Regions from separate parts of the Streptomyces sp. NPDC090088 genome, predicted to be linked through region 1. Evidence: riboswitches for the same ligand, from Rfam matches in the RefSeq annotation. Region 1 holds a riboswitch; the other holds the start of a gene.

Region 1 (7,238 bases):
CGGACAAGAAGGACAACGCCACCGCCCCGGCCACCTTCGTCCGCAACCAGCTGGAGATCGCCACCCTGCCGGGCAACCCCGACAAGATCTCCTCCCTGAAGGACCTCACCAAGTCCTCGCTCAAGGTCGTCCTCTGTGACAAGACGGTGCCGTGCGGCGCCGCCGCCCAGAAGGCGCTGGACGCCAGCAAGCTCAAGCTGACCCCGGTCTCCTACGAGGAGGACGTGAAGTCCGCCCTCAACAAGGTGGTCCTCAAGGAGGCCGACGCGGCGGTCGTCTACAAGACCGACGTGAAGGCCGCGGGCAGCAAGGTCGAGGGCGTGGAGTTCCCGGAGTCCGCGAACGCCATCAACGACTACCCGATCACCCTGCTGAAGGACGCCCCGAACCCGGCCGTGGCCAAGGCGTTCATCGCCCTCGTCCAGTCCGCCGAGGGCCAGCAGGTCCTGACCGACGCGGGCTTCCTCAAGCCGTGACGAAGTCCGACGCGCCCGGCGCCGCGGCCGACACCCTCGCGGGCGGTCCCCGGCGCCGGCGCGTCCGCACGTCCGTGCCGCTGCCGCTCCTCCTCCCCGGAGCGGCAGCTCTGGCGTTCCTGCTGCTGCCGCTGGTCGCCCTGCTGGTGCGGGCCCCCTGGAGCAGCCTGCCGTCCCTGCTGACCAGCACGGAGGTGTGGCAGGCCCTCCAGCTCTCCCTGCTCAGCGCGACGGCGGCGACGGCCGTGAGCCTGGTGCTGGGCGTCCCCCTGGCCTGGCTGCTGGCCCGCACCGAGTTCCCCGGCCGGGGTTTCGTCCGCGCCCTGGTCACCCTCCCCCTGGTCCTCCCCCCGGTGGTCGGCGGCGTGGCCCTGCTGCTCGCCCTGGGCCGCAACGGGGTGGTCGGCCAGTGGCTCGACGCCTGGTTCGGCATCACCCTCCCCTTCACCACGGCCGGTGTGGTGGTCGCCGAGTCCTTCGTGGCCATGCCCTTCCTGGTGATCAGCGTCGAGGGCACGCTCCGGGCCGCCGACCCCCGCTACGAGGAGGCGGCCACCACCCTGGGCGCCTCCCGCTTCACGGCCTTCCGCCGGGTCACGCTCCCCCTCATCGCCCCCGGCATCGCGGCCGGCGCGGTCCTCGCCTGGGCCCGCGCCCTCGGCGAGTTCGGCGCCACCATCACCTTCGCCGGCAACTTCCCCGGCCGCACCCAGACCATGCCCCTCGCCGTCTACCTCGCCCTCCAGAACGACCCCGAGGCGGCCATCGCCCTCAGCCTGGTCCTGCTGACCGTGTCGATCGCGGTCCTCGCGGGGTTGCGGGACCGATGGATGACGGCATCATGAGCACGATCCGCCGGACGACGGCACCCTCGACGACCTCCCGCTGGACATCCACCCGATGACACCCCCCGAGTCCGAAGCCCCCGACGGCGCACGCCCTTCCCGCGCACTACCCGCGGCCGCCGACGGCGCGCAGCCTCCACAGGGGCCACCCGCACCCGCCCCTGATACCCGCACGGGCGGTGCGGGTGGGAACCCCGACCCGGCCGAAGGCCGGGTACCCCCCACACACCCGCACCCGCACCCGCACGCACACCCCACCGGCCTGCACGCCCACCTCGTCGTCACCCGCCCCGCCTTCCACCTCGACATCACCCTCACCGCCGCCCCCGGCGAGGTCGTCGCCCTCCTCGGCCCCAACGGCGCCGGCAAGACCACCGCCCTGCGCGCCCTGGCCGGCCTCACCCACCTCACCGCCGGCCATCTCCACCTCGACGGCACGGAACTGGACCGCACACCCCCCGAATCCCGCCCGGTGGGCGTCGTCTTCCAGGACTACCTCCTCTTCCCCCACCTCACGGCCCTCGACAACGTCGCCTTCGGCCCCCGCTGCCACGGCGCGACGAAGGCCGAGTCCCGCGCGCAGGCGGCCACCTGGCTGGACCGCATGGGCCTCACCGAGCACGCCGGCGTCAAACCCCGCCGCCTCTCCGGCGGCCAGGCCCAGCGCGTCGCCCTGGCCCGCGCCCTGGCCACCCGCCCCCGGCTCCTCCTCCTGGACGAGCCCCTCGCGGCCCTCGACGCCCGCACCCGCCTGGACGTACGGTCCCAACTCCGCCGCCATCTGGCCGAGTTCGAGGCCGTGGCCGTCCTGGTCACGCACGACCCGCTGGACGCCATGGTGCTGGCCGACCGGCTGATCGTCATTGAGGAGGGCCGGGTCGTCCAGGAAGGCACCCCCGCCGACATCGCCCGCCACCCGCGCACCGACTACATCGCCCACCTGGTCGGCCTGAACCTCTACCGGGGCCGGGCCGAGGGCCACACGGTCAAGCTGGAAACGGGCCCCGCGATCACCACCACCGAAGACCTCTCCGGTGAGGTCTTCGTCGCGTTCCCGCCGAGCGCCGTCACCCTCTTCCGGGACCGCCCGACCGGCGCCAGCGCCCGCAACCTCTGGCGCTGCGAGGTCGCGGGGCTGGAGACCCACGGCGACCAGATCCGCGCCGACCTGACCGGCGAGCTTCCGCTCGCCGCCGACCTCACCACGGTCGCCGCAGCCGACCTGGACCTGCATCCGGGCGCCCCGGTCTGGGCGACGGTGAAGGCGACCCAGACGCACGCGTACCCGGCGTAGACACACGGGAGGCCCCGCCGAAGCGGGGCCTCTGCCGTACGTGGCGCGTCAGTCCTCGTACGCGTCCAGCGGCGGGCAGGAGCAGACCAGGTTCCGGTCACCGAAGGCCTGGTCGATCCGGCGCACCGGCGGCCAGTACTTGTCGGCGACGGACACCCCGCCCGGGAAGACGGCCTCCTCACGGGTGTACTCGTGCTTCCACTCCCCGCCCAGCGCGGCCGCGGTGTGCGGCGCGCCCCGCAGCGGGTTGTCGTCGGCGGCCCACTGCCCCGCCCCGACCTTGTCGATCTCCGCGCGGATCGCGATCATCGCCTCGCAGAACCGGTCCAGCTCGCCGAGGTCCTCGGACTCGGTCGGCTCGATCATCAGCGTGCCGGCCACCGGGAAGGACATCGTCGGCGCGTGGAAGCCGTAGTCGATGAGGCGCTTGGCGACGTCGTCGACGCTCACCCCGGTCGCCTTGGTCAGCGGCCGCAGATCGATGATGCACTCGTGCGCGACCAGCCCGCCGGGCCCGGTGTAGAGCACGGGGAAGTGCGGCTCCAGCCGCTTGGCGACGTAGTTGGCGCTGAGCACGGCCACCTGCGTGGCCCGCTTCAGTCCCTCACCGCCCATGAGCCGGACGTAGGCCCAGGAGATCGGCAGGATCCCGGCGGAGCCCCACGGCGCGGCCGAGATGGGCCCGACGCCCGTCTCCGGCCCGGCGGCGGGCTGCAGCGGGTGGTTCGGCAGGTACGGCGCCAGGTGCGCGCGCACCGCGACCGGACCGACGCCCGGACCGCCGCCGCCGTGCGGGATGCAGAAGGTCTTGTGCAGGTTGAGGTGCGAGACGTCCCCGCCGAAGTACCCCGGCTTGGCCAGTCCGACCAGCGCGTTGAGGTTGGCGCCGTCGACGTACACCTGGCCGCCGGCCTCGTGCACCTGGCCGCAGATGTCCGCGACATGCTCCTCGAACACCCCGTGGGTGGACGGGTAGGTGATCATCAGCACCGCCAGCTCGTCCCGGTGCTGCTCGATCTTCGCCCGCAGGTCCTCGACGTCGATCTCGCCGTCCTCGGCGGTCTTCACGACGACGACCTTCATGCCCGCCATCACCGCACTGGCGGCGTTGGTGCCATGGGCGGACGACGGAATCAGACACACGGTCCGCTGCGCGTCGCCGTTGGCGCGGTGGTACGCGCGTACGGCGAGCAGTCCGGCCAGCTCGCCCTGCGACCCGGCGTTGGGCTGCAGGGACACCCTGTCGTACCCGGTGACCTCGGCGAGCCGCTCCTCCAGCTCACGGATGAGCGTCAGATAGCCCTCGGCCTGCTCGGCGGGCGCGAAGGGGTGCAGCTGACCGAACTCGGGCCAGGTGACCGGCTCCATCTCGGTGGTCGCGTTGAGCTTCATGGTGCAGGAGCCGAGCGGGATCATGCCCCGGTCCAGGGCGTAGTCCCGGTCGGCGAGCCGGCGCAGGTAGCGCAGCATCGCGGTCTCGGAGCGGTGCTGCTGGAAGACGGGGTGGGTGAGGTAGCCGTCGGTGCGCAGCAGCGCCTCCGGCAGCGTGTCCTCGGCGGCCGCGTCCAGCGCCTCGACGTCGCCGGCGACCCCGAACGCCGTCCACACGGCACCCAGCTGGGCGCGGGTGGTGGTCTCGTCGCAGGCCATGGAGACCTGGTCGGCGTCGACGAGCCGCAGGTTGACGCCGCCCGCGCGGGCGGCGGCGACGATCTCGGCGGCCTTGCCGGGCACGCGCGCGGTGAGGGTGTCGAAGTAGGCGCCGTGCACGATCTCGACCCCGCCGGCCTTCAGCCCGGCAGCGAGGATGGTGGCGTACCGGTGGGTCCGCCGCGCGATCGCCCGCAGCCCCTCGGGTCCGTGGTAGACGGCGTACATACCGGCCATCACGGCGAGCAGCACCTGTGCGGTGCAGATGTTGCTGGTGGCCTTCTCCCGGCGGATGTGCTGCTCACGGGTCTGGAGCGCCAGCCGGTACGCCTTGTTCCCGTCCGCGTCCACGGACACGCCCACGAGCCGCCCGGGCAGGCTGCGGGCGAACTTCTCGCGGACCGCCATGTACCCGGCGTGCGGCCCGCCGAAGCCCATCGGCACACCGAACCGCTGGGTCGTGCCGACGGCGATGTCGGCGCCCAGCTCGCCCGGCGAGGTGAGCAGGGTCAGCGCGAGCAGGTCGGCGGCGACGGTGACCAGGGCGCCCAGCCCGTGCGCCTGCTCGACGAGCGCCTTGATGTCGCGTACGGCCCCGGAGGCGCCCGGGTACTGGACGAGCACGCCGTTGATCTCCCGCGCGGCGAGGTCCGCCGGAACGCCGTCGGTGAGGTCGGCGACCACGACCTCCACGCCCGTCGGCTCCGCACGCGTCTGGATCACGGCGATGGTCTGCGGGAGGACGTCCGCGTCGATGACGAAGACGCCCTTCTTGTTCTTGCCCATGCGCAGCGACAGGGCCATGGCCTCGGCGGCTGCGGTGCCCTCGTCGAGCAGCGAGGCACCGGAGGTGGGCAGCCCGGTGAGGTCGGCGACCACGGTCTGGAAGTTCAGCAGCGCTTCCAGGCGGCCCTGCGAGATCTCCGGCTGGTACGGCGTGTAGGCCGTGTACCAGGCGGGGTTCTCCATCACGTTGCGCAGGATGACGGGCGGCGTGAAGGTGCCGTAGTACCCCAGTCCGATCATGGAGCCGAGCACCTGGTTGCGATCGGCCAGCGAGCGCAGCTCGGCCAGTACCTCGGCCTCGGTGCGAGCGCCCGGCAGCTCCAGACGGTCGGCGTTCTTGATCACGTCCGGCACGGCGGCGGCCGTCAGCTCGTCCAGCGAGCCGTACCCGACCTGCGCGAGCATCTTGGCCCGCGCCTCCTGGTCGGGCCCGATGTGACGCTGCTCGAACGGAATCCCCTGTTCGAGTTCGGAGAGCGAAGGGCGGTGGACGGTCATTGCGGAGGCCTCCTGGTCTGAAGCGACCTTCGAGGGGTACCCCGGCGCGGGTACCCCGACGGCCTCCCCCTCTGTCATCTCAACCTGAGAGCTTCACCGGGTGTCCTGCGGACTCCCGGCTTTCACCGTCGGTGAGAGCGAACGTGTCGACATCCGCCCTGCTTTCCAGAGTGACCTCGTCCGTGCGGTACGTGAGCCTGAGAGATTCCGGGGAGGAGTTGCTCCTTCGGCGCCTCCGGAATGTCCGGAGGACTCTCCCGCACGGGGTCAGCAGCCGCTTGCCAGCCTACCAGCGAGGGCAACACCAGGGTCTTCGAGTGGCCGCCTCCTTGAATGTGCTCTTTTGTAGTGCTTACGGATGAGTTGCGACCAAGTGGAGGGCCCGTGGAGACCGACATCGATCCGCGCAACCTGATCGGCCGCAAGGCGTTCGACCGCAACGGCACGAAGATCGGCACGATCGACGAGGTGTACCTCGACGACGCGACGGGCGTGCCGGAGTGGGCGGCCATACGCACCGGCCTGTTCTCCCGGGACGCCTTCGTGCCCCTGGAGCCCAGCGAACTGGTCGAAGGCACCCTCCAGGTCCCCTTCGACCGCGCCCTGATCAAAGACGCCCCCGACTTCGGCGTCGGCCGCCACCTCTCCCCCGAACAGGAACTCCAGCTCTACCACCACTACGGCCTCGACACGACCACCCCACCCCCACCCCACCCCGACCACCACTTCGGCAAACTGGCAGGCACCGAGGACGCCGACGCATAACCCCAAAGCCGGCCCCCAGCCGCCGCCCTTACCCAGCTGCCCCCCAGCCGCCGGCCCACTCCGCTGCCCGCTAGGCCACTCAGCCGCCGCGGGCCACCCAGCTGCGCGCATGCGTGCAGCGCTGCCGCCGGCTTCCCCGCTGCGGGCATGCGTGCCGCTAGGGGCGGCACGGGTGGGCGCAGCGGCACCCCGCGAGCGCGGGCGAGCGAAACCCCGGCCCCAGCCCCACCCCGGTCACGCCCCAACCCCCTCCACGGGAACCCCCTCCCCTCCCGCCACCAACGGCAACGGCTCCGCAGGCTCCAGCGCGGGATCGTCGACCCGAAACGTCCGCACCCTCCCCGGCCCCACCGACGCCGGCGTCTCGAACCGCACCGTCACCCGCCCCAGCCCGCTCCCCTGCACCCACCCGTGCCCGTACTCGGCATGCCGCACATCGTGCCCCGCGGGCCACCGCCGCTCGGCCGCCGCCTCCTGCTCGGCGACCGGCTCCGCGACGTCCTCCTCCAGCACCGGCTCCCCCGCCTCCCCGGCCGCCGCCTGCGCGAACAGGTCCTCCTGCGTGTAGTCGGCCAGCCCCGACACCCCCACCCCCAGCAACCGCACACCCCCCGTCGTGTCCACCGAGTCCAGCAGCCGGGCGGCCGCCTCCCGCACCACCGCCGGATCGTCGGTGGGCCCCCGGAGCGTCTCGGACCGGGTCAGCGTCGAGAAGTCGTACCGCCGCACCTTCAGCACGATCGTCCGCCCGGACAGCCCGGCCCCCCGCAGCCGCCGCACGCACCGGTCGGCCAGCCGCTGCACCTCAAGACCCACCCGCACCCGGTCATGGATGTCCACGTCGTACGTGTCCTCGACCGACACCGACTTGGTCTCCCGCTCGGCCACCACCGGCCGCTCGTCGTGCGCGAGCGCCATCGCGTA
Region 2 (7,238 bases), on a different contig from region 1:
TGTGCGTGGGCGAGTGCGGGCCCGTCGTGGTACTTCGCGCAGTTCCCCGCGCCCCCAAGGGGGCGCTTTCAGTGACCGTATTGATAGAAGGGGCGGACGTTCTCCCGCATCCAGTGGCCTACCGGGTCGTCCGCGACGTCGAGCAGGACGAGGTTCACGGGCCACCGGACCGGCACTCGGCCGAGGGCCCGGCCCAGGGCCTCCAGGGGCAGGGCGCGCAGGTCGCCCTCCCACTGGGAGAGTTCGACGCCGACGAACATGACGGGGTCGGCGGTCTCGACCGCGGCCAGGCACCGGCGGGCCGAGGCGACCACGCCGATCGCCGCGAACTCCGCCGCCGCGGCGGACAGGAAGTCCATCGGGTCGTCCTGCCAGTCCGGCTCGAAGAGGCGGACCCGGCCGCCCGAGGCGGGGCCGTCCAGTTCGGTGCGCCGGGACCGGCACAGCTCGGCGACCGCCTCCGGCGGCAGCGGAAGGCCGACCACTCCCCCGGGGTTCACGGCGACGCCGACCTGCGGCGGCAGGCCGCGCGCGAACTCGACGGCGGGGGCGATGGTGTACGACAGATGCGAGCCGACGACCAGCCGGAACTGCTCCTCGGAGCTGAAGACCGGGACGTACACCTGGCCCTCGATCTCCGTGGTGGGCAGGTCCAGCGCGCCGCTGTGCGGGCCGCCGCCCTCCGGCAACGGGACCCACAGGAAACTGCGGCTCAGTACCTCGATGAGCCGGGCCGCCGCGGCGGGCACGCCGAGGGAGGCCGACAGCACCTCCTCCAGTTCGTTGCCGGGCCAACCGCCGTGCGGGTGGGGGTGTGCCTGTGCCGGGAAGTCCGCGGGAATGTCCGCCGGGAAGTCCATCTCACTACCGCCTGCTGGAAACCACTGCTGAGGCTGGAAAGGCTAGCGGGTGGCGCCGACAAGTCCATCAGTCCGTCCGGCGCGCGAAGGCGATCCGGTGCAGCACGTCCGCCGCGTCCCGGTCGAGCAGCAACGCCGAGCCGACCCCCTCGGGCAGCTTCCCCTTCTCCGCCGCGCGCAGCAGCCGGCCGGCCGCCTGGCGGTGGCGCAGGAAGGCGTACCGGGAGACGCCCCGGCCGCGCTCGCGCTGGCCGTCCAGGGCCAGGCCGGGCGTGACGTCCAGAAGGAGCAGGTGCAGGGTGCCGCCGCGGCGGCGGGCCTCGCGGGCCAGCCAGTCGCGCACCCAGGCCTGGGTGCCGCAGTCGTGCACCACGACGCCCTCACCGGTGCGCAGGGCGCCGCGCAGTCCGGCGTAGTGGGCGAGCCGGACCAGCGGGCGGTAGACGGCGTAGGGCAGGAAGCGGGCCAGGCGGGCGTCCCAGCGGTCGCGGGTGTCCTGGGAGTCGATGCGTATGCCCTGGACGGTGCGGTGCATCAGGGTGGACTTGCCGCTGCCGGGCAGCCCGGTGACCACGACCAGGTCACGGGGGCCGAAGAGCAGGCCGTGCGGGCTGTGGCCGGCGCGGTCGCGCAGGTCGCGGACGACCCGGGCCGGGGTCTCGCCGCATCGCTCGCGGGCCGGGGCCGCCGGCTGGCCGGGCAGGGCGAGCCCTGTCGTCGTCGCGTATGCCGTGGTCCTTGTCACCGTGATCGTCCTCCCCGGGGGTTCAGGAAAGGTTCTCCCCACTTAATGTAAAGAGAAGGTAATGCACGGTCTCTCGCGGTTCCGTTCGCGTCCGGCCACAGCCCCGTTACAAAGCTCTGCCCGGCATGCAATGATGTGGCCGCCAACTGCATACCGGCCGTTTGAATCCGCGCGGGAGAGTCCCCAGCAGTCTTCACTGGGGCGCCGAAGGAGCAAGTCCCTCCCTTGAATCTCTCAGGCCCCGTTACCGCGCGGGCGAGGCACATCTGAAAAGCGGGCCGCCGTGTCGGTGGCCCCACCCAAGGTGCAAGCCGTGATCACGAAGGTGGTCAGGGCGAACCTCTCAGGTTCCGATGACAGATGGGGAGGACAGCCCCGCTGTCATGCCCTGGAACCCCCGGGACCTTTGGGAGACGAACGACCGATGAGCAGTACCGATTCCGCTGGACCGCGCCGTACCGCGCTCGATGCCCTGCACCGCTCGCTGGGCGCGACCATGACCGACTTCGCCGGCTGGGACATGCCCCTGCGCTACGGCTCCGAACGCGACGAGCATGTCGCGGTGCGGACCCGGGCCGGGCTCTTCGACCTCTCCCACATGGGCGAGATCACCGTGACCGGCCCGCAGGCGGCCGGTCTGCTGAACCACGCCCTGGTCGGGAACATCGCCTCGGTCGGCGTGGGCCGGGCCCGCTACACCATGATCTGCCGGGCCGACGGCGGCATCCTGGACGACCTGATCGTCTACCGGCTGGCCGAGAGCGAGTACCTGGTCGTCGCCAACGCCTCCAACGCCCAGGTCGTCCTGGACGCGCTCGTCGAGCGCGCCGCCGGGTTCGACGCCGAAGTACGCGACGACCGCGACGCGTACGCGCTGATCGCCGTCCAGGGCCCGGAGTCCCCCGGGATCCTGAAGGCGCTGACCGACGCCGACCTGGACGGCCTGAAGTACTACGCCGGGCTGCCCGGCACCGTCGCCGGGGTCCCGGCGCTGATCGCCCGCACCGGCTACACCGGCGAGGACGGCTTCGAGCTGTTCGTGAAGCCGGAGCACGCCGTGGCGCTGTGGCAGGCGCTGACCGAGGCCGGCGAGGGCGTCGGCCTGGTGCCCTGCGGGCTGTCCTGCCGGGACACCCTGCGCCTGGAAGCCGGCATGCCGCTGTACGGGCACGAGCTGACCACCGACCTGACCCCCTTCGACGCCGGGCTCGGCCGGGTGGTGAAGTTCGAGAAGGAGGGCGACTTCGTCGGGCGCGAGGCGCTCGCCGCGGCGGCGGCCCGTTCCGAGCAGAACCCGCCGCGCGTCCTCGTCGGTCTCGTCGCCGGGGGCCGCCGGATCCCGCGCGCCGGGTACCAGGTGGTCGCCGGCGGTGAGGTGATCGGCGAGGTCACCTCCGGTGCCCCCTCCCCGACCCTCGGCAAGCCGATCGCCATGGCCTACGTCGACGCGGCGCACGCGGCGCCCGGCACGGCGGGCGTCGGCGTGGACATCCGGGGCAGCCACGAGCCGTACGAGGTCGTGGCCCTGCCCTTCTACAAGCGCCAGAAGTAGCCACCGGGCGTGACCCTGCGCACATCTCCGCTGGTCACGCACGCCTCCAGCAGTCCCCCCTTCACCAGCACTCCCCCGCGTACAGGAGAATTCAGGCCATGAGCAACCCCCAGCAGCTGCGTTACAGCAAGGAGCACGAGTGGCTGTCGGCCGCCGAGGACGGCGTGGCGACGGTCGGCATCACGGAGCACGCGGCCAACGCGCTCGGTGACGTCGTCTTCGTCCAGCTCCCGGCGGTCGGCGACACGGTGACCGCGGGCGAGTCCTGCGGCGAGCTGGAGTCGACCAAGTCGGTCTCCGACCTGTACTCGCCGGTCGACGGCGAGATCACCGCGGTCAACGAGGACGTCGTGGAGGACCCCTCCCTGGTCAACTCGGCCCCCTTCGAGGGCGGCTGGCTGTTCAAGGTGCGCGTCACGGGTGAGCCGGCCGAGCTGCTCTCCGCCGACGAGTACACCGCCTTCACCGCCGGCTGAGGAGTCGTAGAGGTATGTCCGTCCTGAACACGTCCCTGCACGAGCTCGACCCGGAGGTCGCCGCCGCGGTCGACGCCGAGCTGGTGCGCCAGCAGTCCACCCTGGAGATGATCGCCTCGGAGAACTTCGCTCCGGTCGCGGTCATGGAGGCCCAGGGTTCGGTCCTCACCAACAAGTACGCCGAGGGCTACCCGGGCCGCCGCTACTACGGCGGCTGCGAGCACGTCGACGTCACCGAGCAGATCGCCATCGACCGGGTGAAGGAGCTGTTCGGCGCCGAGTACGCCAACGTGCAGCCGCACTCCGGTGCCTCCGCCAACCAGGCGGCCCTGTTCGCGCTGGCCCAGCCCGGCGACACCATCCTGGGCCTGGACCTCGCCCACGGCGGCCACCTGACCCACGGCATGCGGCTGAACTTCTCCGGCAAGCAGTTCGACGTGGTGGCTTACCACGTCGACGACTCCGGACTGGTCGACATGGCCGAGGTGGAGCGGCTCGCCAAGGAGCACCGCCCGAAGGTGATCATCGCGGGCTGGTCGGCGTACCCGCGCCGGCTGGACTTCGCGGAGTTCCGCCGGATCGCCGACGAGGTCGAGGCGTACCTGTGGGTCGACATGGCGCACTTCGCCGGCCTGGTCGCGGCGGGCCTGCACCCGAACCCGGTCCCCTACGCCGACGTCGTCACCTCCACCACCCACAAGACGCTCGGCGGCCCCCGCGGCGGCATCATCCTGGCCCGCCAGGCCTTCGCGAAGAAGCTGAACTCGTCCGTCTTCCCGGGCTTCCAGGGCGGTCCCCTGGAGCACGTGATCGCGGCGAAGGCGGTCTCCTTCAAGGTCGCCGCCTCGGAGGACTTCAAGGAGCGCCAGCGTCGTACGGTGGAGGGTGCGCGCATTCTCGCCGAGCGGCTGACGGCGGCGGACGCCCGCGAGGCCGGGGTGAACGTCCTGTCCGGCGGCACGGACGTGCACCTGATCCTCGTCGACCTGCGCGCGTCCGAGCTGGACGGCCGGCAGGCCGAGGACCGCCTCCACGAGGTCGGCATCACGGTCAACCGCAACGCCGTCCCCGACGACCCGCGGCCGCCGATGGTCACCTCGGGTCTGCGGATCGGCACCCCGGCGCTGGCCACCCGCGGCTTCACGGCCGAGGACTTCGCGGAGGTCGCGGACGTGATCGCCGAGACCCTCAAGCCGTCGTACGACGCGGCGGCCCTGAGGACCCGGGTCGAGGCCCTCACCACGAAGCACCCGCTTTACCCCGGTCTGAACAAGTAGTTCCCTGGTGGGGGCGCCCGACGGCGTGCGCCCCCGCCCTTTTCCAAGGAGTACCCCGTGGCCATCTCGGTCTTCGACCTGTTCTCGATCGGCATCGGCCCGTCGAGCTCGCACACCGTCGGCCCGATGCGCGCGGCCCGGATGTTCGCCCGCCGGCTGCGCAACGAGGGGCTCCTGGAGTCGGTCGCCTCGGTACGGTCCGAGCTCTACGGCTCCCTCGGCGCCACCGGCCACGGCCACGGCACCCCGAAGGCGGTGCTGCTGGGCCTGGAGGGCGCCTCCCCGCGCACGGTCGACGTGGAGACGGCCGACGACCGCATCGAGACGATACGGACCACCGGACGTCTGTCGCTGCTGGGCGAGCACGAGATCCCGTTCTCCTTCGACGACGACCTCAAGCTCCACCGCCGCAAGGCGCTCCCGTACCACGCGAACGGCATGACCCTCTGGGCCTACGACGCCTCCGGGGCCGAACTCCTCTCCAAGACGTACTACTCGGTGGGCGGCGGGTTCGTCGTCGACGAGGACGCGGTCGGCGCGGACCGCATCGTGCTGGACGACACGGTCCTGAAGTACCCCTTCCGTACCGGCGACGAGCTGCTGCGCCTGACGAAGGACACGGGCCTGTCGATCTCCGCGCTGATGCTGGAGAACGAGCGGGCCTGGCGCACCGAGCAGGAGATCCGCGAGGGCCTGCTGGACATCTGGCGGGTGATGCAGGCGTGCGTCTCCCGCGGCATGTCCCGCGAGGGCATCCTGCCGGGCGGACTCCGGGTGAAGCGCCGGGCCGCCGTGACCGCGCGCCAGCTGCGCGCCGAGGGCGACCCGCTGGCCCACGCGATGGAGTGGATCACCCTCTACGCGATGGCCGTCAACGAGGAGAACGCGGCCGGCGGCCGTGTGGTGACCGCCCCCACGAACGGCGCGGCCGGCATCACCCCCGCCGTCCTGCACTACTACGTCAACTTCGTGCCCGGCGCCGACGAGGACGGGGTCGTCCGCTTCCTCCTCGCCGCCGGCGCGATCGGCATGCTCTTCAAGGAGAACGCGTCCATCTCCGGCGCCGAGGTCGGCTGCCAGGGCGAGGTCGGCTCCGCCTGCTCGATGGCGGCGGGCGCCCTCGCCGAGGTCCTCGGCGGCTCCCCGGAGCAGGTCGAGAACGCGGCCGAGATCGGCATGGAGCACAACCTCGGCCTCACCTGCGACCCGGTCGGCGGCCTGGTCCAGATCCCCTGCATCGAACGCAACGGCATGGCCGCGGTCAAGGCCGTCACCGCCGCCCGCATGGCCATGCGCGGCGACGGCTCCCACAAGGTCTCCCTCGACAAGGTCATCAAGACCATGAAGGACACCGGCGCCGACATGAGCGTCAAGTACAAGGAGACGGCCCGGGGCGGGCTGGCGGTGAACATCATCGAGTGCTGAGGGCTCACTGCTTGACGGGGGTGACGCCCTTCATGCCGAAGCGGGCGGAGCACTGCTCGTCGGACCGGTCGCTCGCGTTCCAGACGCAGATCCACATGGTGTGGCCGACGTCGGGGACGAAGCTCGTCTTCGCGGCGCCCCAGGAGGCCTGGAACGTGTACGCGACGCCGTCGTTGCGGTAGAGCTCGGCGCCGCAGGACTGGTTCAGGGAGGTGTTGAGCACGCCCGCCAGCTCGCCGGAGCCGTTGTCGTCCAGCCAGGCGGAGCAGGCGGCGTCGTTGCCGACCCAGGAGGTGTCCGCCTCGGAGCCCTTGACCTGTGCCGGGTCGTCGCTGCCGTTGACGCCGCTGATCGACGACGAGGTGACGTGTACGGCGGCCGTCGAGGACGCGGCGGTCGTGGCGGGGGCGGAGGGCGAGCGCGCGCCGGACCCGTTCGGTGGGACGTCCGTCTCCGTGCCGGATGTTCCGGATGTTCCGGATGTTCCGGATGTGTCGGACGTACCGCCCGGGGCGGTCGGCGTCGGGCGTGCGGACCCGGCGGTGGGCGAGGCCGAACGGCTCGGGCTCGCGGAGGACGTCCGCTCCGTCCCGGCCACGGGCTCGACGGCGTCCGACGCGCTGCCGCCGGACGACGACCGCACCGCGCCGTTCCGCGAGTGGAGGGACGGGGTGAACACGAACGCCGCGACGGCGCCGAGGACGATCACCGCGGCGGCCGCGACCAGGAGCAGGCGTTTGCGCGGGTGGCGGGGTGACGCGGTGGACGGGGACCCGGTCCCGGGCGTCGGATCGGCATCCTGGTCCGGCGGCGGAACGGTCTCCAGCTTGCCGACGGGCGTCGCGGCGAAGGCTCGTCGCGAGGCGATGCGCGCCATGACCTCCGGCGGCCAGGAGGGAGCGG

Evidence for each region. Region 1 has a riboswitch for glycine ahead of gcvP (aminomethyl-transferring glycine dehydrogenase). Riboswitches for the same ligand answer to the same signal wherever they lie in the genome.
Region 2: it holds a riboswitch for glycine, as region 1 does, so the genes downstream of both, gcvT (glycine cleavage system aminomethyltransferase GcvT) here and gcvP (aminomethyl-transferring glycine dehydrogenase) in region 1, are expected to answer to the same signal.

What each region holds. Positions count from the first base shown of each region.
Region 1 is NZ_JBIVDZ010000011.1:509,628-516,865, forward strand. It holds gene modA (molybdate ABC transporter substrate-binding protein) at 1-476, shown strand, start outside; gene ACIPSJ_RS44595 (ABC transporter permease) at 473-1,321, shown strand; gene ACIPSJ_RS44600 (ABC transporter ATP-binding protein) at 1,377-2,615, shown strand; gene gcvP (aminomethyl-transferring glycine dehydrogenase) at 2,664-5,549, opposite strand; glycine riboswitch at 5,725-5,819, opposite strand; gene ACIPSJ_RS44610 (PRC-barrel domain-containing protein) at 5,934-6,314, shown strand; gene ACIPSJ_RS44615 (DNA polymerase IV) at 6,549-7,238, opposite strand, start outside.
Region 2 is NZ_JBIVDZ010000002.1:1,255,352-1,262,589, reverse strand. It holds gene ACIPSJ_RS14470 (enhanced serine sensitivity protein SseB) at 69-860, opposite strand; gene ACIPSJ_RS14465 (AAA family ATPase) at 928-1,611, opposite strand; glycine riboswitch at 1,768-1,865, shown strand; gene gcvT (glycine cleavage system aminomethyltransferase GcvT) at 2,030-3,157, shown strand; gene gcvH (glycine cleavage system protein GcvH) at 3,256-3,633, shown strand; gene glyA (serine hydroxymethyltransferase) at 3,648-4,910, shown strand; gene ACIPSJ_RS14445 (L-serine ammonia-lyase) at 4,968-6,335, shown strand; gene ACIPSJ_RS14440 (serine/threonine-protein kinase) at 6,340-7,238, opposite strand, start outside.